Regions from separate parts of the Solidesulfovibrio carbinolicus genome, predicted to be linked through region 1. Evidence: predicted binding sites of a transcription regulator. Region 1 holds the regulator's gene; each other region holds the start of a gene.

Evidence for each region. The regulator sigma-54, encoded in region 1, starts transcription at its own class of promoters, with help from an activator protein. The targets are predictions, from matches to a motif close to CTGGCACGGNNNNTGCTT.
Region 2: a site for sigma-54 is predicted at 2,764-2,781, ahead of modB (molybdate ABC transporter permease subunit). Genes of this name have one in related genera too.
Region 3: a site for sigma-54 is predicted at 3,542-3,559, ahead of C3Y92_RS15890 (glutamine synthetase III family protein). Genes of this name have one in related genera too.
Region 4: a site for sigma-54 is predicted at 5,764-5,781, ahead of C3Y92_RS17495 (Flp family type IVb pilin). Genes of this name have one in related genera too.

The regions. Positions count from the first base shown of each region.
Region 1 covers NZ_CP026538.1:2,701,653-2,708,942, reverse strand. Annotated here, with positions in the region: gene C3Y92_RS12185 (CTP synthase) at 1-373, shown strand, start outside; gene C3Y92_RS12180 (KdsC family phosphatase) at 584-1,120, shown strand; gene rpoN (RNA polymerase factor sigma-54) at 1,252-2,682, shown strand; gene hpf (ribosome hibernation-promoting factor, HPF/YfiA family) at 2,733-3,281, shown strand; gene C3Y92_RS12165 (PTS sugar transporter subunit IIA) at 3,282-3,731, shown strand; gene rapZ (RNase adapter RapZ) at 3,820-4,707, shown strand; gene C3Y92_RS12155 (PTS sugar transporter subunit IIA) at 4,967-5,404, shown strand; gene C3Y92_RS12150 (PTS sugar transporter subunit IIB) at 5,407-5,865, shown strand; gene C3Y92_RS12145 (PTS sugar transporter subunit IIC) at 5,964-6,599, shown strand; gene C3Y92_RS12140 (manganese-dependent inorganic pyrophosphatase) at 6,772-7,290, shown strand, end outside.
Region 2 covers NZ_CP026538.1:1,805,609-1,812,898, forward strand. Annotated here, with positions in the region: gene C3Y92_RS08030 (alpha/beta hydrolase family protein) at 1-450, opposite strand, end outside; gene C3Y92_RS08035 (ATP-binding cassette domain-containing protein) at 556-1,263, opposite strand; gene modA (molybdate ABC transporter substrate-binding protein) at 1,329-2,075, opposite strand; gene modB (molybdate ABC transporter permease subunit) at 2,091-2,759, opposite strand; gene C3Y92_RS21685 (hypothetical protein) at 2,979-3,107, opposite strand; gene C3Y92_RS08050 (PilZ domain-containing protein) at 3,535-4,200, opposite strand; gene C3Y92_RS08055 (tetratricopeptide repeat protein) at 4,197-5,015, opposite strand; gene C3Y92_RS08060 (radical SAM protein) at 5,258-6,526, opposite strand; gene C3Y92_RS08065 (nitrogenase component 1) at 6,539-7,290, opposite strand, start outside.
Region 3 covers NZ_CP026538.1:3,554,933-3,562,222, forward strand. Annotated here, with positions in the region: gene C3Y92_RS15885 (methyl-accepting chemotaxis protein) at 1-986, shown strand, start outside; gene C3Y92_RS15890 (glutamine synthetase III family protein) at 1,092-3,272, opposite strand; gene C3Y92_RS15895 (MerR family transcriptional regulator) at 3,614-3,940, opposite strand; gene C3Y92_RS15900 (cysteine rich repeat-containing protein) at 4,469-4,774, shown strand; gene C3Y92_RS15905 (sigma-70 family RNA polymerase sigma factor) at 4,875-5,504, shown strand; gene C3Y92_RS15910 (hypothetical protein) at 5,501-5,974, shown strand; gene C3Y92_RS15915 (periplasmic heavy metal sensor) at 5,985-6,449, shown strand; gene C3Y92_RS15920 (acyltransferase family protein) at 6,672-7,290, shown strand, end outside.
Region 4 covers NZ_CP026538.1:3,919,872-3,927,161, reverse strand. Annotated here, with positions in the region: gene C3Y92_RS21300 (hypothetical protein) at 1-234, opposite strand, end outside; gene C3Y92_RS17530 (lytic murein transglycosylase) at 366-1,271, shown strand; gene C3Y92_RS17525 (hypothetical protein) at 1,406-1,738, opposite strand; gene C3Y92_RS17520 (sigma-54-dependent transcriptional regulator) at 1,856-3,262, opposite strand; gene C3Y92_RS17515 (EF-hand domain-containing protein) at 3,500-4,066, opposite strand; gene C3Y92_RS17510 (hypothetical protein) at 4,197-4,406, opposite strand; gene C3Y92_RS17505 (hotdog domain-containing protein) at 4,445-4,831, opposite strand; gene C3Y92_RS17500 (Flp family type IVb pilin) at 4,941-5,108, opposite strand; gene C3Y92_RS17495 (Flp family type IVb pilin) at 5,537-5,704, opposite strand; gene C3Y92_RS17490 (Flp family type IVb pilin) at 6,133-6,300, opposite strand; gene C3Y92_RS17485 (hypothetical protein) at 6,294-7,290, opposite strand, start outside.

The DNA.
Region 1 (7,290 bases):
GTACGACTTCCGCACCCAGACCATCGAGCACCGCGACCCGACCAGCGACAAGGGCGGCACCATGCGCCTGGGCGCCTATCCCTGCGTGGTCGCGCCGGGCACCAAGGCGGCCGCCGCCTACGGCGCGTCGGAAATCTCCGAGCGCCACCGCCACCGCTACGAGTTCAACAAGGCCTACGCCGGCAATTTCGAGGAAGCCGGCTTGGTCTTAAGCGGCCTGTCCCCGGACGGCGAACTGGTCGAGATGGTGGAGCTGCCCGACCATCCCTGGTTCCTGGGCTGCCAGTTCCATCCCGAATTCAAGAGCAGCCCCATGCGTCCGCATCCGCTGTTCCGCGAGTTCGTGGCCGCGGCCAAGCGGCACAAGGGCTAGACGGCCCAAGCGCAAAAAGATGGCTCGGTCCGGGGAAGGCGGCTTCTCCGGACTTTTTTTGGGCCAAAGGGCTGCATGGCTTGGCAAGGCTCTAAAAACGTTTATCTTCTGGTCATGGTGCGATTTTTGGGCTAGATTGCGCCTGTCGGCGGCCAGGGTAGGGCGTTGCTTTTTCGCTTCGCGGCCGTCGTATCGCAAAGGGAGTCTATTATGTCCGAAGACGCCAAACTGGCCATTGCGCGCGCCCGGGACGTGGAGCTGCTGGTGCTCGACGTTGATGGGGTCATGACCGACGGCGGCATCTACGTCGATGCCCGGGGCGAGGTGATCAAGCGTTTCCATGTCCACGACGGGTTGGGCATCAAGGCGGCCCAGGCGGCGGGACTGGCCGTGGCGGTCATAAGCGGCCTGGACAGCCCGGCCGTGGCCGCCCGGATGCGGGAACTGGGCATCGAGGAGTACCACCCCGGCCACTACCGCAAGGTGGGTGTGCTGGAAGGCATTCTCGCCCGGGCCGGGTTGGCCCCGCATCAGGCCGCCTTTCTCGGCGACGATTGGGTGGACGCCGGCCCCATGGAGCTGGTCGGGCTGCCCATGGCCGTGGCCGACGCCCAGCCGGAGATCCTTGATCTGGCCTTGTGGGTGTCGCGGCGCGGGGGAGGGCAGGGCGCGGTGCGCGAGGCCGTGCGTTATATTTTGGCCGCCAAGGGCCGGTTGGAAGCCGCCTACCAGTGGTTCCTCGGCTGAAGGCCGATAGTGCCGATTGCCACAAGGCTTCAATTGTGGCATGGTTTTTGTTGGGCGGGGTGGCCCTCGTCCGGGCAAGGCCCACAGACAATTCCCGATAACGTCAACGACATTCGAGCACGGCGGTAAGCATGGCCCTGGAACTGCGGCAGCAACTCAAGCTTTCCCAACAGCTGGTGATGACCCCCCAGCTGCAGCAAGCCATCAAGCTCTTGCAGCTGTCGCGGCTGGAGCTGCTTGAAAGCGTGCAGCAGGAGCTTTTGGAAAATCCTCTTCTGGAGGAATCCGTCGAGGAGGACCGCCAGCCCGAACGCGTCATGGTCGAGGACAACAACGGCCCCACGGGAGCCGACGCGGCCATCGAAAAGGAACTGCTCAAAAACGCCGAGTGGGACGACTACCTTGGCGATTTCGCCAGCACGAGCAAGCAGTCCCTGTCCCGCGACCTGGAAGTGCCCGAGGAGGGCATGGCTTTCGACGCCCGTTTGGCCTCCAAGCCGTCCCTCGACGGCCACCTCGGCTGGCAGATGCACCTGTCTAATTTTACGGCCAAGGAAGTCGAGATCGGCGAGACCATCGTCGGCAGCCTCAATTCCTCGGGCTATCTGCGGGCCACGGTGGAGGAAATCGCCGGCATGGCCAACGCCGACCCGGCCCATGTCGAAAAGGTGCTCCACCGTCTCCAGCGCTTCGATCCCGTGGGCGTGGCCGCCCGCACTCCCAGCGAATGCCTGCTCATACAAATCGAGGTCTACGGCTATGACGATCCCATCCTGATCGAACTCGTTCGCGAGCATCTCGAAGACCTCGAAAAGAAGCGCTACAAGCCCCTGGCCAAGAAATTTCACCTGACCATGGAAAAGCTCAAGGAATACCTGGAGCTGATCCAGACCCTCGATCCCATGCCCGGGGCCAGCTATGGTTCGGGCGACCCGATCTACGTCAGCCCGGACGCCTTCGTCTACAAGTACGGCGAGGACTTCGTCATCCTGCTCAACGAGGAGGGGATGCCGCGCCTGGGACTCAACATGTCCTACACCGACGGCAGCCTGCCGCGAAACGACAAGGACAAGGACTACCTCCAGGATAAGATGCGTTCGGCCATGTGGCTCATGAAGAGCCTGTACCAGCGCCAGCGCACGCTTTATAAGGTTTTGGAGAGCATCGTGAAGTTTCAGCGCGGCTTTTTCGAGGACGGCGTGACCCGGCTGCGGCCGCTGATCCTCAAGGACGTGGCCGACGACATCAGCATGCATGAGTCCACCGTCAGCCGCATCACGTCCAACAAGTACGTGGCCACGCCCCACGGCATTTTCGAGCTCAAGTTCTTTTTCAACAGCGCCCTGGAGCTCGACGACGGCGGCACCGTGGGTTCCGAATCGGTCAAGGCCATGATCAAGCGGATTATTTCCGGCGAGAACGCCAAGAAGCCCATCAGCGACGAGGCCATCGCCGACATGCTCAAAGACGAGCTGCAAATCAACATCGCCCGGCGAACCGTGGCCAAGTACCGCACGGCCATGGGAATCGAGTCGTCGTCGAAGCGCAAGGCGGTTTTCTGATGCTTCGGGCCGGGATTCCGGCCCCTCACCACGCCAGCCTGGAGGATTCTATGAACATCACCTTTAATTTCAAGAATTTCGAGCCGTCTGACCATTTGCGCGATTATGCCAGGAAGCGCTTTGAAAAGCTTGGCAAGTACACCTCGTCCACCGACACCTCGGAAGTCCAGGTCAACCTGGCCGTGGAAAAGACCCGGCAGATGGCCGACGTCATCTTCCTGGCCGACAATATGCATATCTCGGCCCATGAAACCTCCGAGGACATGTACTCCACCATTGACCTGATCCTCGACAAGATCGAGGCTCAGGCCAAGAAGTTCCGCGAGAAGCAAAAGGACCGCCGCCGCCAGACCGTGGAGCAGGTCCGCATGGACGTCATCAGCATCAGCGAGGACGCCGCCGGCGGCCGCGTGCCCACCATCATCGAAACCGACGAGTACCAGCCCAAGCCCATGGCCGTGGAAGAAGCCGCCATGCAGCTTGAGGCCCTCAAGTACGAATTTTTGGTGTTCATCAACTCCGAAACCGAACGGCCCAACGTCATCTACCGCCTGCGCAACGGCGACTTCGGCCTCATCGATCCTGGAACGGGCGCTTAGATGCGGTTAGAGGACTATCTCCAGCCCGAGTTCGTCATCGGGAATCTTGCGTCGGAGTCCAAGTCCGAAGTGTTGGCCGAGCTCGTGGCCCCCATCAAGAAGCAGTGGCCCGATTTTGACGCCAAACGCGCCCATCAGGTGCTGCTCGACCGGGAAAACCTCGGCACCACGGGCATCGGCGACGGGGTGGCCATTCCCCACGGCAAGATGGAGAGCCTCGAACGCATCGTCATCGTCGTCGGGAGAAGCCTTGCGGGCGTCAGCTTCGATGCGCTGGACTTCAAGCCCTGCCGCATCTTCTTCCTGGTGCTCGCGCCCGAGCATGTCGCGGGCCTGCATTTGCGCATTCTGGCCCACATCTCGCGGCTTTTGTCCGACGAATCCTTCCGGCGGGCCTTTTTGGCCGCCGAAACCGACGAGGCCTTGCGGCAGGTGCTCGCCGCCGCCTAAGGCTGCCTGAAAAAACGTTTCCCGCGCGTTTGTCGTCACACAAACGCGCGGGAAATTTGTTAAGCCCTTGGGCCGGAAGGTGAATGCCATGGAACATGCGGCCAGGGAACTCCCCGTCGTTATCTTGACCGGCCTGTCCGGGTCCGGAAAATCCACAGCCCTTCGCGTCTTCGAGGACCTGGGTTTTTTTTGCGTGGACGGGTTGCCGGTCAGCCTCGTGCCCAAGCTCATGAGCCTTTTCGACGACAAGGGCGGCCAGCGCTACAAAGGCCTGGCCCTGGGCATGGACGTGCGCCAAGCCGACCTCGACACCGACTGGGGCGCGACCCTGGCCGAGGTGCGGCGCAAACAGGACCTCACCCAGATCATCTTTTTCGAGGCCGACAACGGCGAGATCATCCGCCGCTACGCCACTACTCGCCGCCCGCATCCTTTGGAAAGCGCCGAGAGGGGCCTTGAGCAAGCGGTCGTGGCCGAGCGCGAACGCATGCGCCCCCTTCGCGACGCCGCCGACATGGTGCTGGACACCACCCATTTCACCATCCACGATCTGCGCCGCAAGCTCCAGGAGAAATGGGCTTCCATCCGGCCCACCGCCGGAACCCTCAAGGTCCACGTCATGAGCTTCGGCTTCAAGTACGGCCCGCCCTCCGAGGCCGACATGGTTTTCGACCTGCGCTTTTTGCCCAATCCCTATTTCAACAAGGAACTGCGCGAGCGCACGGGCAAGGAAGCGGCGGTGCGCGATTACGTCCTGGCCGAGGAACCGGGCCGGGAGTTTTTGCGCCGGCTGACCGAATTTCTGCTCTATCTGCTCCCGCTGTACGCCAAGGAAGGGCGTTACCGCCTGACCCTGGCCTTTGGCTGTACCGGCGGCCGCCACCGTTCGGTGGCCGTGGCCGAGTCGGTCTTTGACACGCTCTCCAAGGCTGGCTACAATATCTCCCTTGAACATCGGCACATTGAACGCGGCTAGGCCGCAGGTCTTAAGCGCTACGGCAACGGGGGTTGCCGGCGAGAGCGGCGGGGCGGTTTACCCGGCCCAGGGGCTTTCGCTTTTGGCGATGGCGACGCCATCCCGGCTGGTCGCCTTGCCGGCCCGGCAGTCTCGTTCGCGGATGATTATCGTGTGAGATCTTGGGCTTCCGCGCGGCGTGGCCGGGACGGAAGCGGGATGCAATGCCGACGGTCTCAAACCGTCAAGACGGGGGCGACATGCTCCGGGATGCCTGTCTATGAATGCCGAGCCCCTCAAGGACGCGCCCGTTGGCGTGGTGGTCGTCACCCACACCGACTACGGGTCGCGGCTCATTGCCGCCGCCGAGTTCATCCTCGGCCCCCAGCAGCACTGCCAGGCCGTCAGCGTCGATCTGACCAAGGCCGTGGACGAATCCCTGGCCGCGCTGAAGGCCGCCATCAAGGATACCGACCAGGGCGGCGGGGTGCTGGTGCTGACCGACATGTTCGGCGGCACGCCCACCAACATGAGCCTGTCGCTTCTGGGTTCGGGCCAGCTTGAGGTCCTCACCGGCGTCAATTTGCCCATGCTCATCAAAATTTTGGGTTCGCGCACCCGTCCCCTGCAAACCCTGGCCGTGGAGGCCAAGCAGGCCGGTTGCCAGGGCATCGTCGTGGCTGGCGAGGTGCTGCGCAAAAAGGTGGCCGAGGGGTAGCCATGGCCTTCGTGCGCATCGACAACCGCCTCGTTCATGGCCAGATCATCGAGACCTGGCTGCCGTTTACCCACGCCAGCCGGATCGTGGTGGTCAACGACGACTTGGCCGCCGATCATCTCCGCCAGGAGATCATGTCCCTGGCCATCCCCGACGGCGTGGCCATTGTGTTTCTGCCCGTGGCCGATCTGGCCGGCTATTTCAGCCATGCGCCCCTGGACCTGCCCGAGGCGCTGATCCTGTTCGCCAGTTGCCGCGATGCCCAGGTCGCCTACGAATACGGGTTCGATTTCGCCAACTTGAACCTTGGCAATCTCCACTACGCCCCGGGCAAGAGGCAAGTCTGTCCCCATGTGGCCCTGTCCAAGGAAGACGAATCCTGTCTGGATTTTTTCCGGGACAAGGGCGTGCGGCTGGACTACCGTTGCGTGCCGGGCGACCCGGCCCAGCCCAGGATCTGACGCGACGGCCGACCCAATGGTAACCCACGCGAGGCCCATGCCATGACCCATCAGGCCGACATTGCGCTCCACGTCCTTGGCGTCGCTTTTTTTTTGTCCTGTGCTCCTCGTTCCGCTTTGCCGTAAACGCCGCCCTGCTGGAACGCCCCCTGGTCATCGGCCTGGCCTGGGGCCTGTGCCAGGGCGATTTGCCCGCCGCCCTTAGTCTCTGCATCTTCTACGAGCTTTTCTGGCTCGACGGCATTCCCGCCGGCACCCACATCCCGCCCAACGCCGCCGCCGCCACCCTGGCCGGATTGTCGCTTATGCACGTCTTTTCCCTGACCACCCCGGCCGAGGCCCTGTGCGTGGCCGGGGCCACCTCGGTCTTGGCCCGGCTGTTTTCCGGCCTGGAAGGGGCCCAGCGAGTGGTGGAGAACATCGTCTTTTCCCGCTACGCCGCCGCCCGCCAGCGCCAGCGCGCCCCATTTGAGCCGGGTAAGCTGGTCCGTCGGGCCTTGGTCAACACCGTGGTCATCCAGGGGCTGGTCTTTGCCGTGGCCCTGGCCGGCCTTATTGCCCTTTTTGCGGTGGCCCTGCCCATGGTGTGGCCGTATCTTGCGTCCTCCCGGGCGAGCTGGGGGCAGCTGTGGATTCTCGGCAGCCTGGGGGCGGTCTTGTCCCTGCGCTACCGTCCGGCCTACGCCGCCCTGGCCGGCGGCATGGGCCTGGCCGTGGCTTGGCGTTTTTTCTAGACTTTTTTTCACATGGCCGGCCTTGTGGTCCGGCTGGACTTTCGGGAAAAAAGACGTCGCCCCGGCCCGGTTTGGGCTTGGCAAGAGACGACTATTGGGATATTATTCACAAGTTACTCACGCGGATGCCGACCCGTCAGGGTCTTGGACAAACCCCCAGGAGGAAAAAGACATGGCTGTTTACGTCGTTGGTCACAAAAATCCGGATACCGATTCCGTCGCCGCCGCCATTGCCGTTGCCGATCTCATGAACAAGTCCCAGAGCATGGGCGCCATCGCCGCCGCTCAGGGTCCGCTCAATCCCGAAAGCGCCTTTGTGCTCGAAAAGTTCGGCGTGGCCGCTCCGGAGATCGTCACCGACGCCACCGACAAGAAGATCATCCTGGTCGACCACTCCGATCTGGCCCAGAGCCTGGAGAACCTTTCCAAGGGCGAACTCATCGGCATCTACGACCACCACAAGCTGGGCGATGTGACCACCTCCAATCCCCTGGACATCCTGGTCAAGGCCGTTGGCTGCTCCTGCACCGTGGTCAAGATGATGTACGACTGCGCCAAGGTCGAGATCTCCAAGCCCATGGCCGGCATCATGCTGTGCGCCATCCTGTCCGACACCGTCATGTTCAAGTCGCCGACCTGCACCCCGGCCGACAAGGAAGCCGTCGAGGCCCTGGCCAAGATCGCTGGCGTG
Region 2 (7,290 bases), 900 kb from region 1:
GTCGGCGTCGTCGGGATGCGCGGCCATGTAGGCCTGGGCGGCCGCGCCGCCGAGGCTGTGGCCGGTGACGTAGACCTGGCTGATGCCGAGGCTGTCCACGGCGGCGTCAAAGGCGGCCGTCTTGGCCGAAAGCTGGTCGTAGTAGCCGACCGTGTCGAACCAGTAGGCGGCGTCGGCGCTGCCGAGATAGGCGGTCAGGCCGTCGGTGGAATAATTGATGTCGTCGGTGCCGCGAAAGGCGATGATGGCCACGGTCTGATTGCCGGCCACCGTGGTCCAGGCGTCAAAGGCGGCGCTGCCGGCTGTGGAAGTGCCGTTGCCGTCGCCGTCAAGGTCGAGCTGGACGTAGCCGGCCCCTTCCAGGGCGGTAATAAGCGAAGCGTCCTGGCGGTAGCTGGCCTCGGTGAGAACAGCCAGGGAGGCGTCAAGATTGGCGGCGGTCAGGCTCATGGCGATCCGTTTCCGGCGGCTGGCGGCAACAGGCCGTTATCGCCGGGCAATTTTGGCTCAGGCTACGCCCGGCCGGGCTGGCCGTCAACAGGGCGGGAGGCGGCCCTAGGCCACCTTGACCATGGAGCGGCGCATGTCCTCGGCCGAGTGGATGTCGATGACCCGGCCTTCGCCGTAGCGCACCACCTCGCCGCCGAAAAAGGCCACATCGGCCGGATCGTGGGTGACCATGACCAGCGGAATGTCCAGGCGGGAGAGGATGCCGGCCAGCTCGGCCCGCACCTTCTGGCGCAGGGGAATGTCCAGGGCCGAGAAGGGTTCGTCCAGGAGCAGGGCGGCTGGTTCGCAGACCAGCGCCCTGGCCAGGGCCACGCGCTGGCGCTGGCCGCCGGAAATCCGGGCCGGACGCAGATCGGCCAAACCCTCAATGCCGAAAAGCGCCAGGGTATTCTGGACGTGCTCGGCAGCCTGGGGCGTGAGCCGCCCGGTCAAGGGCGCAAGGCCAAAGGCGACGTTTTGGCGCACGGTGAGGTGGGGAAATAGGGCGTAGTCCTGGAACACGTAGCCGATGCGGCGAAGCCTGGGCGGCACGAACACGCCCTGGGCGGAATCGAAAAAGACCCGGCCGTCCACGTTGATGGCGCCGGAATCGGGCCGCAGCAGGCCGGCCAGGGCGCGCAGCGTCAGGGTCTTGCCCGAGCCCGAGGCCCCGAACAGCACGGCCCGGTTGCCGGATACGGCAAAAGCGGCGTCGAGATGGAATTCGCGTCCGCCGCAGCAGTAGGTTTTCTGGATGTCCACGACAATGCGCATGGGCGACTCCGGCGGTTGGTGATCCGGCGATCCCGGGGCTGTCCCCGGGATCGCCGAAAACGGGGCTAGGGCTTCTTGAAACCGTACTTGGCCAGGATGGCCTGGCCCTTGGATCCGGTGACGAAGGCCACGAAGGCGGCGGCGTCTTTTTTGTCCTTGGCGGCTTCCAACACGGCGATGGGGTAGGTGACCGGGGTTTCCACAGGCACTTCGAGGAGGGTCTTGACCTTGTCGCCGCCCTGCTTGGCGTCGGTGGCGTAGACGAAACCGGCGTCGACCTCGCCCCGGGACAGGTAATCGAGCACCTGGCGCACGGACTCGGCCAGAACGAACTTGCCGGAGATGGCGTCCCACAGGCCGGTCTTGGTAAGCGCCGCCTTGGTGTAACGGCCGACCGGCACCGAGTCGGGGTTGCCGATGGCGATACGCTTGATGGCCGGCGTGGCGAGGCTGGTCAGGTCCTTGAGCTTGGCCGGGTTGTCGGCCGGCACGGCCATGACCAGGGCATTTTGGACGAAGTTGACCCGGGTGGCCGTGTTGATGAGCTTCTTCTCGGCGGCCTGGTCCATGGTCTTCTGGTCGGCCGAGGCAAACACGTCCACGGGCGCGCCCTGGGCCATCTGGGAGAGCAGCGCGCCGGAGGCGGCGAAATTAAACGTCACGTTGACGCCGGGATTTTCCTTGGCGAACACGCCCTTGATTTCATTGAAGGCGTCGGTGAGGCTGGCGGCGGCGGAGACGGTGATGTCGCCGGCGGCGGCCGGAGCGGCCAGGGAAAGGCACAGGGCCAGGGTGAGCAGCAGTTTTTTCATGCGTGTTCCATACCTCTAGGCTTTCGGTTTCACGATTCTGGCTACGAACACGAGAAGCGCCACGCAGGCCACGGAAATGAGCAGCACCAGTTCGTTGGCCAGGGCGTCGTTGCCGGCCTGGGTGGCGCTGTACACGGCAAGGGACAGGGTTTGGGTCTTGCCCGGCAGATTGCCGGCCACCATGAGCGTGGCCCCGAACTCGCCCATGGCCCGGGCCAGGGCCAGCACAACGCCGGCCACGACCCCGCGCAGGGCCAGGGGAAACGACACCCGCAAAAAGATGGCCGTCTCCGAAGCCCCAAGCGTCCTGGCCGCGTTTTCCAGATTGCCGTCCACGCCCTCGAAGGCCGCCCTGGCCGAACGGTAGACCAGGGGGAAGGCCACCACCGCAGCCGCCACCACCGCGCCCTGCCAGGTGAACATGATGGTCACCCCAAAGGTGTCCCACAGCCAGGAGCCGATGATCCCGCGCCGGCCGAGCACCACGATGATGTAGTAGCCAAGGACCGTGGGCGGCAGCACCATGGGCAGGGTCAGCACGGCGTCGACGACGTCGCGGCCGGGGAAATCGCGCACCTGGGCCAGTCGGGCCAGACAAACCGCCGGCAGGGCGGCCAGGGCCGTGGCCAGGGTGGCCACCTTGAAGGTGAGGAGCAGGGGCGGCAGCACGCTGGCGTCAAACATGAAAAGGCGTCTCCCGTGTCAGTTGCCGCTGCGCCTTGACACAATGAAAGCCATTTATGTCGCGGCGGACAATACTCGTGGCAGCCTACATGACATCATCGCGTAAAGTATAGAATGTCACGGCAAAAATAAAAGAAGTGTCGCTATTGCCGAAATCAAGCCCTGCCGCGTCACGCTTGTCGGTAATGCGTGAGAGTCACTTGTTTTAAATGTATCGTGTCAGTCGCTTTGCTTGCGCTTCTCGCTTCGGCGGCTGCGCCTGTCGTCGTGCTCCACAGGACAGGGAACAGGCGCGGGCTCTTTGCGAAGAAGCCTCTCAAGCAGGGCTTCGATAAGGGGCACGAGCATGGCAGCCTCCTGGGTTCGTTCTTGAATAGCAAACTTGGTGCCATGGCAGATGCCCCGGCAATGCCCGAAAGTATAACGCCTTGGCCGGCAAAGGGAAGCGGCGTCGCCAAAAACGACGTTATTGTCCGACATATTTGTCGGTTGTCGTTGGCGGCAAGGACCGCTTGGCCGGGGATGGAGCCGGCCGTCAGGGCAGCGCCGGGATTGTGGGGAGTGGCAGCTCTGCGGCGAGGCCGCGCGCGGCTGGTAAAGCCGCTCGACTGTGCGGTGAAGAACCGGCCAGGGGCCGGCGAGGCCGTGTGTGGGCGGGAAGGCCAGAAAAGGCGTTGCCGCGGAAGCCCGAAGCGTCGCCGGGCCAGAGCCGGAAACAAGGCATTGCCGCCCAAGCCGGCTCGGCCCTCGCGGCGGTCTGGGGAGCGGTCCGGGCTCAGCTCAGCACGGACAGGGCCTGGTCGAGATAGGAACCAATGGCCTGTTTGGCCGGTTCGGGCAGCTTACGAAACTTGAGCCCCAGTTCCAGCCGGCGGCCGGACAGGGAGACGCGTTTGACCACCCCGGTCAGGGCCGTGTCCGGGGATTGGCCGAAAAGGCCGCAGCGCAACAGCACGTCGTCGTCTATGGCTACGGCCGGGGCCTTGGCCGGCGCGGTCTCGGGCAATGCGGCGGAAAACAGGCAGCCCGAGTGGCTGAGGTCCAGGACCATGCCCGCCAGATCGGCCCCGGCCACGCTGGCCTGGCCCGGCAGGCAGCAGGCCACCCGGGGGTGGCGGCGCAGGTCGTGGGATTCGAGCTTTTTGGGAAAGGTGAAAAAGACCAGGGGAAAGGGAATTTGGATAAATCGGATGACCTGGGTGGAAAAGCCCACCACCGTTCCTTCGTGGAGATAGCGCACGATGGCCGTATTGTCGGGATACAGGAGTTGGTAGAGGGCCTCGCGGCCGGTGTCCGGCACGGCCGGAGCCTGGGTGACGACGAAACGGCCGCGCACATGGCCCACGCAGACCGTGGCCAGCTTGTCCGGCAACCCGGACAGTTCCAGGATGACCTTGGCCCCGGGCGGGCAGTGGAAGTGGTTGAGGTCCGGGACGCTCATGACGGGCTACCGCCTTCGGAATAAGCCCCGGCAGCGCCGTTTTTGGCCAGAAAATCTCGGTACTTGCGGGCGGCGTCAAAAGCGGGGTCCAGGGACAGGGCGGTTTCCAGGTGGCTGACGGCCCTGTCGATATGCCCGGATTCGGCCAGGGCGCGGGCGATGTTGAAATGCAGATTCTCGTCGGCGTCGTTGTGTTCCAGGGCCTTGCCGTAAAAGGCGATGGCCTCGGTGAAATGCTTTTCCTTGCGCAGGCTGATGCCGAATTCGTTGAACAGATGGCGTTCCTGTTCCTGGAAGATGGCGTCGTTGCTTATGAGCCGGCGCATGGCCGCGGCCAGCTTCTTGCCGTCGCCCTTGTGCATGTGGATCTTGCCGAGCTCGATGTTGGCCTTGGGATGCTTCTCGTCCAGGAGCAGGGCCTTGCAGAATTCCTTTTCCGCCGCGTCCAGGTCGTCCTCGGCCAGGTACTTGTCGGCCTGGGCCAGCTTCTTTTTGAGCGAATCGACAAAGGGCAGGCAGCGCTTTTCGTAATATCCGACTTCAGGAGTGTAGTTTTTGATGAATTCGCCCTTGGTGACGATGGCCAGCGGCCCCGAGGGGATGGAGTTGGCGTTAAGCGCCTGCACTACATATTCGTCGTCCTCGGTACGGCGCACGAACCACAGGGTTTTTTGTTCATAGGTGCGGGTTGTGGCGCCGTGGCCGGTGCCTGCCGCCTTGACCAGGGAATAGACGCCGAGGATGCGGCAATGGGCCAGCGGGTTCTCGTCGTGATCCTCGTTGTGCTCGGGGACGGCCGTCGTATCAGTGGGCACAGATGATTCCATGGTTTTGAAGTCGAAGGAACAATGAAAAACCGCTGGGCAAAGGAATTTACGGATTATCCAAGGGGTTGAGGAATCGCGTCAACAGCTCTTCCCAGGGCGGACCACAAAGTCCCACTTCAACACTGCTGAACTACACCTTCGTAAGCATGTTGTCAAAACAAAGACGGCGTTTCGTCACAACGAAACGCCGCCTTAGGGTTTGCATCGGGGCTTGACGGTCGTCTGCCCGGCTAGCAGCCTTCGCCGCCTCCGCCGCAGCAGGCCTTGCCCAGGCCCTTACGCCGGCTCTTGAGCTTGGACAGGTCGCCCGCGCCGTAGACCTCGGCCAGGGCCGATTCCACCAGACCCGAGCATTCGTAGGGCAGCACCCCGGAATCGGCCAGAACCTTGCGCGGCGTCTCGCCGCAGGCGGCGATGAGCACGGCCCGGCAATCCAGAAGAAGCTTGGCCATGTCGATCCAGCGCTTGGTGCCGCCGCCCGGTTCGGGCGCGTAGCGGTCCTCGACAAAGACGAAGTTGTCGCCGTCCTGCTTCCATATCTGGAACTTGTGCGCCTCGCCCAGGTGCATGTTGACGAGCAGCCCCTCGCGGCTGGCCACGGCGACGTAGGGCCGCTTGGAAAGGTCCACGCCCGGCAGCGCCTTGGCGCAATCGCCCAGGATGCCGGCCATCTCGCCCGAGAGATCCTTGCCCAAAAGGCCCACGGCGTCGGCCCGGCAACGCTTGCAATGGGTCATCTGGGGCACCACGTCCTTGGCCTTCTCGCGCAGGTTGTGGATGAGCTCGTGGGTAGGGGCGGGCACGTCGGCAAAGGGCGTGTCGGCCACCGGGAAGATGGGCATGATGTTTTGGATGTCCACGCCAAGCTCCGACAGGGTCTTGGAGACCTCCAGTACGTGATGGTCGTTGACGCCCGGGATGACGATGGTGTTCGATTTGACGATGACGTCGTGTTCCTTGAGGATCTTAATACCTTCGAGCTGGCGGGACAGCAGCAGGGCGGCCGCGGCCTCGCCCCGCAGGATGACCTTGCCGTCGCGGGCCCAGGAATAGACCTTGGCCCCGATTTTCGGGTCCACGGCGTTGACCGTGACGGTGACGTGGGTGACGCCCAGTTCGGCCAGGGTCTTGGCATGGGTCGGCAGGGCCAGCCCGTTGGTGGACAGGCAGAAAAGCAGATGCGGGTACTTGTCCTTGAGAAGCGCGATGGTCTCGATGGTCTCGGGGTTGGCCAGGGGGTCGCCCGGGCCGGCGATGCCGACCACGGTGATGCGGGGCTCTTTTTCCAGGACCTTGTCCATGTAAAGCAGGGCCTGGGCCGGGGAGAGCACGGCGCTGGTGACGCCCGGGCGCGATTCGCTGACGCAATCGTACTTCCGGTTGCAGAAGTTGCACATGATGTTGCACTTCGGCGCGATGGGCAGGTGGACGCGGCCGCAGGTTCCGGCGGATTCGCGATTAAAGCACGGGTGCTTGGAGAGGTCCTTTTCGGTGGTCATGATCGCGCTCCTTTAGAGATAGCCGTAACCCACGGCGCTGTCTTCCTGCTTGCGTTCCAAGACGACGTTGACGAGGCGGTCGAAAAGTTCCAGGGCGCCGCCGTAGGCCACATGGCGCATGCGCTGGCCGCCGAAGCGGTCGTGGATGGGGAAGCCCACCCGCATAAGCGGCACGTTCCAGGCCTTGGCGTAGGTGTAGCCCTTGCTGTGGCCGACCAGCAGATCCGGGGCCAGGTCGGCCGCCTGCTCGGCGATGTCGTGGAAGTCCACGCCTTCGCGCGCCTCGGGCGGTTCGGGCAAAAGCCCCTCGGTCACGGCGGCGAGCTGGGCCTTGAAATTCTTGCAGGTCGCGCCCGTGGCGCACAGGATGGGCTTGACCCCGATTTCGGCCAGAAAGGCCGTCATGGCGATGACGAGGTCTTCCTCGCCGTAGACGATGGCGCGCTTGCCGGCCACGTACTTGTGGCCGTCCACATAGGCGTCCACCAGCCGGCCGCGCTCATCCTGGTACTTCTTGGGGGTGGGGATGCCGGTCAGGTCTTCCAGGGCGGCGAAAAAGGCGTCGGACTCGCGGATGCCGACCGGGATGCCGACCCGGAGGTTTTTGACGCCAAAGCGCCTTTCCAGGTTGGCCCCGGCCGATTCGGCCACATGGCTGGCCCGGCCGCATTCGATGGACCCCAGGGACCCGGACATGGCCCGGATGTCGGCCAGGGTGGTGCCGCCGGCCGGCAGCTTTTCGTAGTCGAGCAGGGCCGGCCGGT
Region 3 (7,290 bases), 850 kb from region 1:
TCCGCCGCCTCTTGGGCGAGGCCCGGCAAAAGACCGACGAGGCCGACGCCGCCGCCCAAAAGGCCCGACACGCTGCCCAGGCCGTGGAAGAAGCCCGCAAGGGCTCGGTCGAGGCGACCCGGCGCGGCATCGCCCAGGCCGCTTCGGAAATCGAGCAGGTGGTGGCCGTGGTCACCTCGGCCTCGGAGCAGCTCGCCCGGCAAGTCGAGCTGACCCGCCAGGGCATGGAGAAACAGTCGCGCAGCTTGTCCGGCACCGAATCGGCCATGGACGTCATGTCCCACACCATTGCCGGCGTGGCCGAGAACGCTTCCGTGGCCGCCCGTACGGCCGAAGACGCCCGGTCCAAGGCCCTGGAAGGCGAAAACGTGGTGGGGGAAGTGGTGTCGGGCATCGACAAGGCCCAAAAGCTGGCCCTGGGGCTCAAACAGGATATGGCCGCCCTGGGCGGCCACGCTGAGGGCATCGGCCGGGTCATCGGCGTCATCAGTGAAATAGCCGACCAGACCAACCTGCTGGCCTTAAACGCCGCCATCGAGGCGGCCAGGGCCGGCGACGCCGGCCGGGGATTTGCCGTGGTGGCCGACGAAGTGCGAAAGCTGGCCGAGAAGACCATGGTGGCCACCCGCGAGGTGGATGTGGCCGTGCGCGACATCCAGGCCGGGGCGCGCACCACCATCGACGGCGTGGACCAGGCCGTGGCCGCCATCGACGCCTCCACCAACCTGGCCGCCGCCTCGGGCCGCACCCTGGCCGACATCGTAGCCCTGATCGAGCGGGCCTCCCAGCAGGTCCAGGCCATCGCCGAAGCCTCTCGCAAGGAGGCCGCCGAGGGCGAGGAGATCGACCAGGCTGTGCGCGAACTGGCCGGCATTTCCCAGGAGACCGCCGAGGCCATGGGCCAGGCCAGCCGGGCCGTGGGCGAGCTGGCCGGCCAGGCCCACGTCCTGCAACAGCTGGTGGAGAACATGCAGCGCACCGGCTAGGGGGTGCTTGCCGGCGCCATCGCAACAACAGCCTGCGCCCGCGCCAAACAACAAAGGGCCGCTCCGTTGCCGGAGCGGCCCTTTCCCATCCCGAAGGATTGGCAATTAGCGGATGAACAGCATTTCCTGGTAGCTCGGCAGCGACCACAGGTCGTCGGCCACCACGGCTTCCAGGGCGTCGGCCACGGCGCGCACTTCGTTCATGGCCGGCAGGACCGTGCAGCACATGTGCTTGGCTTCGGCCAGGGCGCCGTCGGCCGTGTGCTCCATGATCTTTTCCAGCTCGGCGGTTTTGGTCTGGAGGTCGCGCAGCTTGGCCGTGACGCACTCCAGGGTGTCCATCTTGTAGTCGTGGCCGATGGCCTTGAGGTTGGCGCAAGCGGCGGCCAGTTCGCTCTGGTAGCGCATGGCGGCCGGGAAGATGATGGTCTTGGCCATGCGCACGACCAGATTGGCTTCGGTCTGGATGGTCTTGACGTACTGCTCGAGGTAGATCTCCTCGCGGGACTTCAGTTCGGCCTCGCTGAAGATGCCGTAGGTGGTGAAGAGCTTGACCACCTCGGGGCTGGAGATGACCGGCAGGGCGTCGGGCGTGGTCTTGAGGTTGGGCAGGCCGCGCTTGGCCGCTTCGGCGTGCCATTCCTCGGAGTAGCCGTCGCCGTTGAAGACGACCGCGTCGTGTTCCTTGATGATTTCCTGGATCACGCTCTGCACGGCCGCGTTGAGCTTGGCCGGATCGCCGCCGGTGGCGGCTTCGAGCTTGGTGGCGATGTAGTCCAGGGACTCGGCCATCATGGCGTTAAGGGCCACCTGGGAACCGGCGATGGACTGGCTGGAGCCCACGGCGCGGAACTCGAAGCGGTTGCCAGTGAAGGCAAAGGGGCTGGTGCGGTTGCGGTCGCCCGGATCCATGGGCAGCGGCGGCAGGGTGTCGACGCCGACGCTCATGACGCCCTTCTGTTTGGAGCCTTCGACCTTGCCCTTTTTGATCTGCTCGAAGACGTCGGTGAGCTGCTCGCCGAGGTAGACGGACATGATGGCCGGCGGGGCCTCGTTGGCGCCCAGGCGATGGTCGTTGGACGGCGTGGCCACGGTGGCGCGCAAAAGCCCCCCGAACTTGTGGACGGCGCGGATGGCGGCGGCGCAGAAGACCAGGAACTGGGCGTTCTCATGCGGGGTGTCGCCCGGATCGTACAGGCTGCCGAGTTCGGCGTTGCCGATGGAGTAGTTGAGGTGCTTGCCCGAGCCGTTGATGCCGGCAAAGGGCTTTTCGTGCAGCAGGCAGATCATGCCGTAGCGCTTGGCCACGGTGCGAAGCACCGTCATGACCATCTGATTGTGGTCGGTGGCCAGGTTGCCGGTCTCGAAGATCGGGGCGATCTCGAACTGGCTGGGGGCTACTTCGTTGTGGCGGGTCTTGACCGGGACGCCGAGCTTGTACAGCTCGCGCTCGACTTCCATCATGAAGGACAGCACCCGGCGGGGGATGACGCCGAAGTATTGGTCCTCGAACTCCTGGCCCTTGGCCGGCTTGGCGCCGAACAAGGTCCGGCCGGCGATCAGCAGGTCGGGGCGGGAGAAGACGAAGTTGCGGTCAATGAGGAAGTACTCCTGCTCGGGGCCGGCAAAGGAACCCACGGGCAGCTTGGTCTCGACGCCGAACAGCTGGAGCACCCGTTTGGCCTGCTTGTTGAGCGCCTGGGTGGAGCGCAAAAGCGGGGTCTTCTTATCCAGGGCCTCGCCGGTCCAGGACACGAAGGCGGTGGGGATGCACAGGAAGGTGCCGTTGGGATTTTCCAGGATGTAGGCCGGGCTGGTCACGTCCCAGGCAGTGTAGCCGCGGGCTTCAAAGGTGGAGCGCAGGCCGCCGGAGGGGAAGCTCGAGGCGTCGGGCTCGCCCTGGATCAGCAGTTTGCCGGAGAACTCGGCAATGGCGCCGCCCTTGCCGTCGGGCACCAGGAAGGAGTCGTGCTTTTCAGCGGTCAGGCCGGTGAGCGGATAGAACACGTGGGTGAAGTGGGTGGCCCCGCGCTCGATGGCCCAGTCCTTCATGGTGTTGGCCACGGTGTCGGCGATGGAGGCGTCCAGCTTTTCGCCAAGCTCGATGGTCTTTTTGAGCGATTTGTAGACATGCTTGGGCAGACGCTCGCGCATGACCTTGTCGCTAAAGACGTTGCAGCCGAACACGTCGGTGGGCTTGGTCTCGCTGAAATTGAGAGGGGCATGGGCCGGCTTATAGCCGATGATCGCCGAAATCGCGTCCAGACGAGCTTTGATTCCGCTCATAGAGTCCTCTTGCATGTGTTAAGCGGGTTACACGTCAGGCCGTCCGAGCGCCTGCCCGCCGGGTTTGGCGCGATGTCGCGCCTGGGTCCGGCAATATGGCAGGGCCGTGTCGGGCGGCCCGTTGCCGAAAAGGGCGTTCCCTCATCTTATGCCCTGTCCGGACTGAAAATTTCCACCTCTCGCCACGTCTGCGGTCACTCTCCATCCACAGACGCGCGAACTAGCAATAATGTAAAACCCAAGCCCCGTCCATAGCCAAAACGCTCCAAAAGCAGCGTCCAGGACAGCCATACCGGCGATTGCGCCCGGCCGCGCAATTGAAACAATTGTGTCAATCGGCTTCAGGACGTCCCGAAACGCGGCCGGTCGCCGTCGTCGAGCAGACGCCGGATGTCCCGCAGCTCGTCATAGACCTGGCGCAGCACCGTCGCCTCGCGGTCGGGGCCGGCCAGACGGCGACGCGCCCCGTCGATGGTGAGTTTTTCTTCGTAGAGAAGGGTCTTGATGGTCGATAGCAGACAGAGATGTTCGTCGGTGTAAAGCCGCTGCCCTTTTTTGGTGCGCACCGGAACGAGCTGAGGAAATTCCGTCTCCCAAAAGCGCAGAACAAAGGGCTTAAGCCCCGTAATATCGGCGACTTCACCAATCTTGTAGGTCTTTTGGCTCATGCCCGGCCAACATGCGCCAAGCCCGCCCCCGGGTCAAGCCCGGCCAGCCTGACCTTTCCGAACTGGCAAACGACTCCCCAGGCCGATGGCGACCGGCCGTCACGTTCTTTCACCCGTCTGCCCGCAAACCAGGACGGCTGGTTCGGCCGCCAAGGTCAATTTGCGTCGCATCATGGTTTTCCTCGCTTGTGGCTTGGGGTTTGACGGCGCGCCTGCCGTCCCGGTCACGAACCCGAAAGTCGGGAAGCCGGACCGGCTCGGCGTCGAACGTCTCGTTGCCCATGATACGCGCCGCCGCGCCTCACCCCCCAGGCGCGCGCACGGTCCTGCGTCCAGCCGATGGGCAGCCCCCAATGCGCTGCGACCAGCCGCGTACGCCGCCCCATCCCACCGCCTGGCATCCAACGGCCCGCCGCAGACTTTCGCCAGATGACCGCAAAAGCAGGCGGGGGATTTCCCCGGCCTGACCGTATCATCCCCAAAGACCGCCCCGTGGCGGCCATAAAGCACCCAAACGAGGACATGCCCATGCCAATCGTTTTCCAAGCCCGCGCCCTGGCCGGCCTGCCCAAAACCCTGGCCGCCGCCGTCGCCCTGGCCGGCTGCCTGACCGTCGCCGGGCCGGCTACGGCCCAGCAGCCCGCCCCGGCCGCCGGCCAGGCGCTCAAGGAGGCCTGCAAAGGCGACTACAAAACCCTGTGTTCCGAGGTGCAGCCAGGCGGCGGACGCATTGTCGCCTGCCTCAAACAGCAGGCCGACAAGCTTTCGCCCGGCTGCAAGCAGGCCTTGACGGCGGCCCAGTCAGCCAAGCAGGCTGCCGGAGCCAAGCAGTAACACGCACCCGCCCACGCAAGGCCGCAAGCCCGGCGCGGGCGGCCTGGGGCGACCCGGACACGGCCCGCCCCAGCGCAACCTCAAGGCCCGGACAAGCACCGTGGAAAAATGCTGGCCCTTTGGCGGCTTGCTGCCGCTGCCCCGCCGCCCGGCCGCGCCGCCGGCCCGGGACTACGCCGGGGCCGACGACGACGCCCTGGCCGTCTGGGCCGGCAGCGGCGACCGCCGGGCTTTCGACGCCCTGGTCCTGCGCCACGGGGCTTTTGCCCTGCGGGTGGCCACCCGGCTGACCCGCGACGCGACCGTTGCCGAGGATCTAGCCCAGGAAGCCTTTGTGCGGGCCTGGAAGGCCATCGGCCGCTTCGATCCGCAGCGTGCCCGGCTGACCACCTGGTTGTATCGCATCGTGGCCAACCTCTGCCGCGACCACCAGCGTCGGGCGCGGCCCGAGGCCCTGCCCGACGGGTTCGATCCGGCCGATCCGGCCGCCGGCGCGGAGGAACGTCTCGTTGCCGGCCAGCAGGCCAGGGCCATGGCCGCCGCCCTGGCCGAACTGCCGGACCGGCAACGCACGGCCCTGGCCCTGGTCTACGAGGAAGGCCTGTCCGGGGCCGAAGCGGCCAAGGCCCTGGGCGTTTCGGCCAAGGCCGTGGAACGGCTGCTGGCCCGGGGCCGCCAGTTTTTGCGCACCCGGCTGGCCGACGCGGCCGGCCAAGGAGGTCCGCCATGATGCCCCTGTCGCGCTTTGCCGCCCTGGCCGACAGCTACGGCGGCGATATCGGCCGCTGGCCCGAAATCTTCCGGGACGAGGCCCGGGCCCTGGCCGCCGCCTCGGCCCAGGCCCGCGCCCGGCTGGCCGAGGCCGCCCGCCTGGACGCGGCGCTTATGGCCGGCAGCCGCCGCGCCCTCGAAACGCTTTTGCCCCCGGGGGCCGAGGACGCGGCCGTGGCCCGGCTTCGCCGGGGCGTCGCCGGGCGCATTGCCGCGACGTCCCTGGCGACGACTGCGCCCTGGGCCGGCTGGCTGGCCCGGCTGGCCGACCGGCTGCCTGGCCTGCCGCGTCTGGCCGGGCTGGCCACGGCCGGCGGCGTCGCGGTCATGGCCGGGCTGCTGGTCGGCGCGCTCACCGTGGCCCAACCCGATGGCGACGCGCTGGTGTCGCTTATGCAACCCACGCCCCTTGCCGTTTTTATCGAATAACGAGGCCGCCATGGACGTCACACCCAATCCCCCGAGCGGCTGGCGGCGCTTCGTCCTGCCCTGCTCGCTGCTCCTGAATTTGTTTTTGGTCGCGGTCATCGGCGGCCGGCTGCTCTACGGCCGGGTCGAACGCCTGGACGGGGCCAACATGCTCTCTCGCCTGACGAGCCGGGCCGAAGCCGTGCTGCCGGCAGGCGAAGCCAAGGCCTTCAAGGACGTCATCGCCCGCGACGCGCAACGCTTTGCCAAAACCCGACAACAACTCGGCGCGGCCAGGGCCGAGCTGGTACGCCAAGTGGTGGCCGACCCGTACGACAAGAAAGCCACCGGCCAGGCGCTTTTGGCCTGGAAAGCCGCCTGGGACAGCTTTGCCGCCGATTTCAGCGACACCCTGGTGGACGCCCTGGGGCAAGTCTCCCCCGAAGGCCGCCGCAAACTCATCGCCGGCCGGTTCGGCAAGCCGGCCAAGGACTAGCCGGGCGACAACGAGGAGGTGAACGCGACACCCCTCTTGCGCCACGGCCCGCGCCCTCCCGAAACAGCGACGGCGCGGGCCGTGTTGTTTGGGCGGCATGCGCCCACCCCGCCCTGGCAGCTCCCTTTGGTTGTTTGCCAAAATGGGAAGAATCTGCCATGACGCAAGGCGTCCGCCATATCCTGCCCCCTGCTTGCCGCTCCGCGAGAACCTCAATCCAGCATGAATCCATCTCTCCCACAGCCCACGCCCGTCGCCCGGGATACAACAACGGCGCTGCGCGGCATTGCCATCCTCATTGTGCTTCTCTCGCACTTTCTGACGAATTTCATCGTCAGCCACGACAGTTTCGGACATGCGGGAAACGCGGCGGTGGCGCTTTTTTTCATCGCCAGCGGCTACGGCAATGCCTGGTCACTCGAAAAGCGCCATGCCGGCGGGAATTTTTCGTTGCGCCGGTATTATGGCGACAGATTCTTCCGCCTCTATCCGCTCTACTGGCTGGCGCTGTGCGGCATCTGGGCATCGACCAAAACCGCTCCTGATCTATGGGCGTTTTCCGCCATCAAAGCGCCCTATTGGTTTGTCAGCGCCATCATCCACTGCGCCGTTGCCGCGCCGCTGCTGTACCGCTTCCTGAGACGAGCCGGACCCTGGCGGTTTTCCCTGAGCCTTTTTGGGCTGCTCGCCGCAGCCACGGCCGGGGCCACGGCGCTTCCCGAGGACATCCGGGCCATCGTTTTGTCCAACACCATCAGCTACCGGAACATCGTTCTTGGCCACATCGGCTTTTTCGGCATCGGCATGGCCCTGGCGTTTCTTCCTGTTGCCGGCTCCCAAA
Region 4 (7,290 bases), 1.2 Mb from region 1:
GCTTGGCTGGCCGCCGCGCGGCGCGATGACGGTGCGGCCGTCGTGGTGGAATTCCACCCGGCCGGCGTCGATCCAGCCGAAAAGGCCGTGGTGGTAGCGCACGGCCACGGATTTGCCCCAGTCGGCGCTGGAGATGGTCACGTCAAAGGGCGCGCCGGCCATGGCCGGCCGTGGGACGAACGCCAGGGCGAGGGCGACGACGAGGCTCGCCATGGCGGCGGTGGATGGTTTCATGCCGCCTCCTTGCCGGCGGCGTTTTGTCGCCGGCCCAGAGGACATTGCAATTTTGTTGCCATGGGGCGTGGCGGGCCGGAACCGGTTGCCTGCGGGGCGGGCCGGCGCTAGGGTTGGGCAGGGAGAAGGCCATGAAACGATACGCTTTTGCGTTGGCGCTGGTGTTGGTGTCGGGCTGGCTGGCGGCGGCCCACGGCGGGGTGGACGCCGGCTGGCAGCCGCTTATGGACCGTCTGGCCGCCGACGGTCTGGACCGGGCCTTTGTGGAAAGGGTGTTTGCCGGGGCCGGGGTGGACTACGAACCCTCGATCATGGCCCGCAAGGTCGATGCCATGGTGCGCAAGCAGTTCGAGCCGCGTCCCGCGCCCACCAAGAAGACCTTGGAAGCCAGCAATTACCGTCAGTTCCTGACGCCGGCCAGCATCGAGGCCGGGGTGCGCTACATCCGGGAGAACCGGGCTGCCTTTGACCGGGCCCAGCGGGAGTTTGGCCCGCCGCCGGAGCTGATCTGCGCCTTTCTCATGGTGGAGACCAAGCTCGGCACGTATCTCGGCGACCAGGACGCGCTGAGCGTCCTGGCCAGTCTGGCCCGGGCCTCGGGGCTGGGGCAGATCGCGCCCTATATGAAGACCCTTCGCGGCGACGCCGAGCGTTCGGCCTATGCCGACTGGGCGGCCAAGGACCGGTCGGAGTGGGGTTTTCGGGAGCTTGCGGCGCTTTTGCGCTATGCCAAGGCCAAGGGGCAGGGGCCGGGAACCATCCCGGGATCGATCTACGGGGCCATCGGCATCTGCCAGTTCATGCCGTCCAATGCCTTGCGCTTTGGCGTTGACGGCGACAATGACGGGGTGCTGGATCTGTTCACCCCGACCGATGCCATTGTCAGCGTGGCCAGCTATCTGCGCGGCCACGGCTGGGTTCCGGGCATGACCAGCGAGCAGCGCGACAAGGTGGTCTACGCGTATAATCACAGCGAGTTGTACGTGTTGGCCGTGACCACGGTGGCTGAGCGCCTCAAGGCGCGCCTGGGCGGCTAGGGCCGCGTCCGCGAAAAGCGCAGAAGGCATTTCGTCGCCGAAACCCCTTTGCGCCTTTCCCCATTCGGGGGGTCTGGGGGCCTGAGGCCCCCGGCCGCCAAGGCATCTTCCCGCTCTTTCTCTCCCCATTTCCCCTACGGATTCGGCACCTTGAAAAATAGCGGGTCAGGCTTGCGGTCGGCGGAGAGGAAGCTGCCTTGGTAGTAGCCTTGGTTGAAGCCGTCGCGGTAGCCGGCGTAGTAGGCACCGCGCGAGGTGAGGCGGCTGCGGTTGGGGCCGGTGGCCATCTGGTTGGTGCGGGCCTCGGCGAGCATGTCGCGGCGCCGGTGTTCCAGGTAGGCGATGCGTTCCCAGACCTGTTCGCGGCGGTCGGCCACGTGGGCGTCCTCTTCCTTGGGGCTTGGCGCGCCAAGGAAGATGTAGGTCACGATGCCGATGATGACGATGAAGATGAGCAGATACTTCACGGAGCCCCGCCGCCTGGGGTGGCGCTCGGCCGGCGTCCTTGCCGACTGGCGCTATTCCCCTTTTACGACTCATCGGAGGCCGGGGGGGCGGTCTTTAGCCTTGGCGAAAAAAGCGGCTCAGGCCCGGGCGGCCGGGATGGCGTACTTTTTGAGCAGGGCGTAGAGGCGCGAGCGCGACAGGCCGGAGACGTCGAGCATCCGGCCGATGTCGCCGCCGTGGCGGGCGGCCAGTTCGCGCAGGTAGCGGGCTTCGCGGCCGTCGCGGTAGTCGCGGAAGGTGGGCAGGGCGGCGGCGGGCAGGTCGGACAGGATCGGCTCGGTTGGCGGCGGCGCGGCTGCGGCCCCCCGGCCGACGACCCGGTTGCGGGCGGCCAGGACCCGGATGTGCAGGGGCAGGTGGATGGGGAGCAGGGCGTCGTCGGCCTGGGCCAGGGCCAGGCAACCTTCCAGGGTGTTTTTGAGCTCCCGGATGTTGCCGGGCCAGGGATAGGCCAAAAGCGCCCGGGAAAAGTCGTCCGACAGCGGTTTGGGCGTCAGCTCCTGGCGCTTGGCGGCTTCGGCGGCGAAGTGGGCGGCCAGTTCCAGGATGTCGTCCGGGTGTCCGGCCAGGGGCGGCAGCTCGATGCCCACGCCCTGGAGGCGAAAGAGCAGATCTTCGCGGAAAAGCCCCTGCCTGACCAGGGATTCCAGATCCTGGTTGGTGGCGGCCACCAGTCGGAAGCGGCAGGGGACTTCTTCCAGCGCGCCGACCGGCCGCAGCCGGCGTTCCTGGAGCACGCGCAAAAAGGCCTTTTGCACCGACAGCGGCATTTCCCCCACCTCGTCGAGAAACAGCGTCCCGCCGTGGGCGCGCAGCAGCACGCCTTCGCGGCGGCGGTCCGCGCCGGTGTAGACGCCTTTTTCCGATCCAAAAAGCACGCTTTCGACGATGGTGGCCGGCAGGGCGGCGCAGTCCACCACCACGAAGGGGGCGGCGTGGCGCGGGCTGTTGTCGTGGATGGCCCGGGCGAAGAGCTCCTTGCCGGAACCGGTGGCCCCGGTCAAAAGCACGTTGACGTCGCTGCCGGCGGCCCGGGCGGCCTGTTCCAGGCAGGCGGTGCGGGCGGGGTTGCCGCCGAGGATGCCGGGAAAATGGAAGACGGTGGTGGCGCTGGCCCGGCCGCGCCGGTGTTCCATGGCGCTGACCAGGGGCGCGGTCATGGTTTTTACGGTGGGGGGTTTTTCGATGTACTCCCAGGCCCCTTGGCGCATGGCCCGCTCGGCCCCGTCGGGGTCGCCCCAGCCGGTGATGACGATGACTTCGGGGTGTGAGGGCGAGCGGCGGATGTCGGCGATGGCGTCGAGGCCGTTGCCGTCGGGCATGCGCACGTCGAGAAAGACCACGTCCACGTCGTCCTTGCCGGCCCGCAGCAGGCCTTCGGCCAGGGTGGAAGCCAGGGTGGGGGTATGGCCCAGGCGGTCCACGACCCGGGCCAGGGCGTCGCGGATGGTCTGATCGTCGTCAATGATGAGCACGTTGCCCAAGGAGTCCTCCGGAGCGCGCGGCTATGCGGCCGCTCGCCCTTTTGGATGACCACGCGGCCAGGAACTGTCAAGAGGCGGCTTGGCGACGCGGCCAGGCGGCGTGACGGGGCGCCCGGCTGCGGGGTTTGGGCGGGGCGGGGGAGTTCGTGTCGGCGGGCGGATCGCCACCACGGGCGGCGCAGGCCTTGCCGCGGCGGTCCGGGGAGCCTGCCCCGGGCCGCCGCGGAGCGTGGGGCGTTACTTGCCGACCACGCCGGGCTTGCGGGGCCAGCCTTCCAGGCCGAAGTTGTTCTCGGGCACGGTGTTGTTGACGTTGAGCGCCCGGGCCTTTTCCAGGTTGGCCCTGGCGCAGGCGTCGTCGCCAAGGCGCATGCAGGCGACGCCGAGGTTGTAGTAGGCGTAGCTCAAATAATCCACGCAAAGGGGCGTGGTCAGGGCCTGGCGCAGGACCGTGGCGGCCTCGGCGTTCTTGCCGGCCACAAGCAGGTCCGTGCCCTGCTTGTAGAGCAGGGAGCCTTCCTTGGACGAACAGCGCCACCAGGGCTTGGCCGCCTTGCCCTTGGCGGTCTTGCCGCCCATGGCGGCGTATTCGGCCGGGTCGATCTTGCCGTCTTTGTTGAGGTCGATGACGGCGAAGACTTCCATGGTCAGGCCGGAATTGAAGACCACGATCTCCTCAAAGATGATGACGCCGTCGCCGTTTTTATCGACATTTTTAAACGGCGGTTTTTTCCAGGCATGGGCCGTCCCGGCCAGGGCCAGCATGGTCAAGAGCACGGCGAGCTTGAGCAAGGCGCGTTTCATGGGATCCCTCCTTGGCGGTGGTTGGCGGTCAGGGCCAGCCATAGCACAGGGCCGGGCGTTTGGGCAGGGGGAGCGGGCTTTTCCGGCGAAAAAAAAAACATGCTGGCCGAGGCGACGGCGACGGCGTCGTTTAGTCGGCTGGTTCCCAGCGTGTTCCGTCGGCGCTTTTGCGCGTGGCCATGGTCTTGCGGGAACCGCAGTGACGGCAAAAGACCTCCACAATGCGGGCCTCGTCGGCCCGTCCGGCCTCGGAGGAAACCAGGGCCGGGCGGTTGCAGAAGATGCAGTCGAAGCGGGGCTGTTCGGCGGCCGGAGACGGCTTTTGCAGCACAAAGCTCATGGCGTTCCTCCTGGCTGGGCCAGCTCCCGTGGGCGGCGCTATCGGTCCAGCACGTGTTTTTCCGGCACGAAGCAGGTGAAGGTTCCGGTGAAGACGGCGTCTTCGCCCCGGCGCACGGTGACGGCGACGAAGCGTTTCTTGCCGGCGGTTTCGGTGAGCCGGGCTTCGGCCACAAGCGTCTGGCCGACCACCACCGGCGCGGTGAAGCGGACCTCGGCCGCGCCAAGAATCACGTTGGGGTCGTTTATGGCCAACATGGCGGCGTAGTCGGCCAGGCCAAAGAGGAAGCCGCCGTGGACAAGCCCCCGGTCATCGGCGGCCATGGCCGGCAGGGCGGTGAAGGCCACCCGGGCCAGGCCTTCGCCCAGGATTTCGGGCCGGCCGCACAGGCCGGGATCAATGCGCTGGTGGGTGTTGACGTCCATGGGGCGGTCTCCTGTCCTTTCGGGATGCCAAAATGTCGGGCGCTCGGCAAACGAAAAGGGCCGTCCCCTTGCCCGGGACGGCCCTTTTGCTTCGCGAAGCAGGCGAAATTTAGCTGCCCAGCTTGCCGGCGATCTCGGTGAAGGTGGCGGTGAGCTTGGTGCCGATGGAGGTGACGGCGGTGATGATGACGGCGGCGATCAGGGCGGCCATGAGGCCGTATTCCACCGCGGTGGCGCCTTCTTCGTCACGGATGAACTGGGTGATGGCGGTCAGCATGGCGTGTCTCCTGGTATGTAAAGTTGTTTTGGGTTCCTGCGCGTCTCTTGCCTTTCCTTAAGCAGGGTGCGTGCCAAGGTGTGCATTGTTGGTAACGCCCTTAGAAGACTGATGTAAAATTTTGATGAGGCCAAGCCGGGCCATGGCGCGTGGATTATGCGTGGGCCGTTCCAGGAGAAATGGAGTCGTCGGGGCCTGGGGGGTGTCGGCCGGCTTGGCCGTGCCGGTTGGACGATACGCGGCGCAACCAGGGACAACAGCCGGGAGGCGGTGGACCCTGGGCGAGGCGGCTTGGCATACGCAGGAGCCGGTCATGCGCCTTGGCCTTTCCAGGGTCGGCTGGTCCTGGCGGCTGGCCCGGCAGCCAAAACGAAAAGGGCCGTCCCCTTGCCCGGGACGGCCCTTTTGCTTCGCGAAGCAGGCGAAATTTAGCTGCCCAGCTTGCCGGCGATCTCGGTGAAGGTGGCGGTGAGCTTGGTGCCGATGGAGGTGACGGCGGTGATGATGACGGCGGCGATCAGGGCGGCCATGAGGCCGTATTCCACCGCGGTGGCGCCTTCTTCGTCACGGATGAACTGGGTGATGGCGGTCAGCATGGCGTGTCTCCTGGTATGTAAAGTTGTTTTGGGTTCCTGCGCGTCTCTTGCCTTTCCTTAAGCAGGGTGCGTGCCAAGGTGTGCATTGTTGGTAACGCCCTTAGAAGACTGATGTAAAATTTTGATGAGGCCAAGCCGGGCCATGGCGCGTGGATTATGCGTGGGCCGTTCCAGGAGAAATGGAGTCGTCGGGGTCTGGGGGGTGTCGGCCGGCTTGGCCGTGCCGGTTGGACGATACGCGGCGCAACCAGGGACAACAGCCGGGAGGCGGTGGACCCTGGGCGAGGCGGCTTGGCATACGCAGGAGCCGGTCATGCGCCTTGGCCTTTCCAGGGTCGGCTGGTCCTGGCGGCTGGCCCGGCAGCCAAAACGAAAAGGGCCGTCCCCTTGCCCGGGACGGCCCTTTGGCTTCGCGAAGCAGGCGAAATTTAGCTGCCCAGCTTGCCGGCGATCTCGGTGAAGGTGGCGGTGAGCTTGGTGCCGATGGAGGTGACGGCGGTGATGATGACGGCGGCGATCAGGGCGGCCATGAGGCCGTATTCCACCGCGGTGGCGCCTTCTTCGTCACGGATGAACTGGGTGATGGCGGTCAGCATGGCGTGTCTCCTGGTATGTAAAGTTGTTTTGGGTTCCTGCGCGTCTCTTGCCAAGGGATAGAGCATGGGGTGTGCCAAAACAGAGAGAATGAAGAACATGCTGCCATGATGGACTTTTTTGAGGGGAGACGGTTCGGGGCGTCGTCGGTCCGTGGACTTGACGGCGAGCGGTCTAGGAAAAATGGAGTCAGGGCGCGGGGGATGACGGGACGAGCCGGGCGTTGATGAGGCCCAAGCGTTTTTTCCGCGCCGGTCGGCGGCAGGGCGCGAAAGAGCAGCACGTGGCGGCCCGGCGGCAAGGTAAGGGGCAAAGACAGGGGCGTGACCAGGGCGGAACAGTCAATGGTCGCGCCGTCCGGCATAAGCGCCCCCCCCCAGGCCACCGTGACCGGCGCGGGGGCCGCCGCCGTGGCGGCGAGCGTCACCCGGGCTACCTCGGACGTGTTGTTAACCAGGGCCAGTTCGGCCGTATCGCCGGCCCAGACCACGTCGCCGGTGACGGACCGCTCGGGCGCGGAAAAGCCCGGGCCAAAGCGCAGGAAAACCGGCGCGGCCTCGCCCGTGGCGAGGCTGTGGGCCGCAACCCTGGCCATGGAGGCCGGCAAAAGCCCGTCGCCTGCGATGTCGGTGCGCGAATACCGGCCGCCGCCGACGGCAAGGGGGGCCACCCGCCAGCCCGAGGCGTCGCGGAAGACGAGGTCATAAAAGCGGTTGGCCGCGTCCATGGCGACAACGGCCTGGCCGGCCAGGAGGGTGGGCGCGTCCGGGGCGGCGGCGTAAGGATCGGCCGGGGCCGGACCCAACGCGGTCACCCGGGCCAGGACCAGGGCCGTGTCCCGGTCCAGGGGGCCGGACAGGCGGCGCAGCAGGTAAACCGGCGTTTTGGCCGGATCGGCCTCGCCCAGCCCCGATGCCACGATCAGTCCCCGGCCGGCCTGGGCGCGGAAATAGGCCGGCCAGTAGTCCGGGCCAACCAGTTCGGTGTTGACG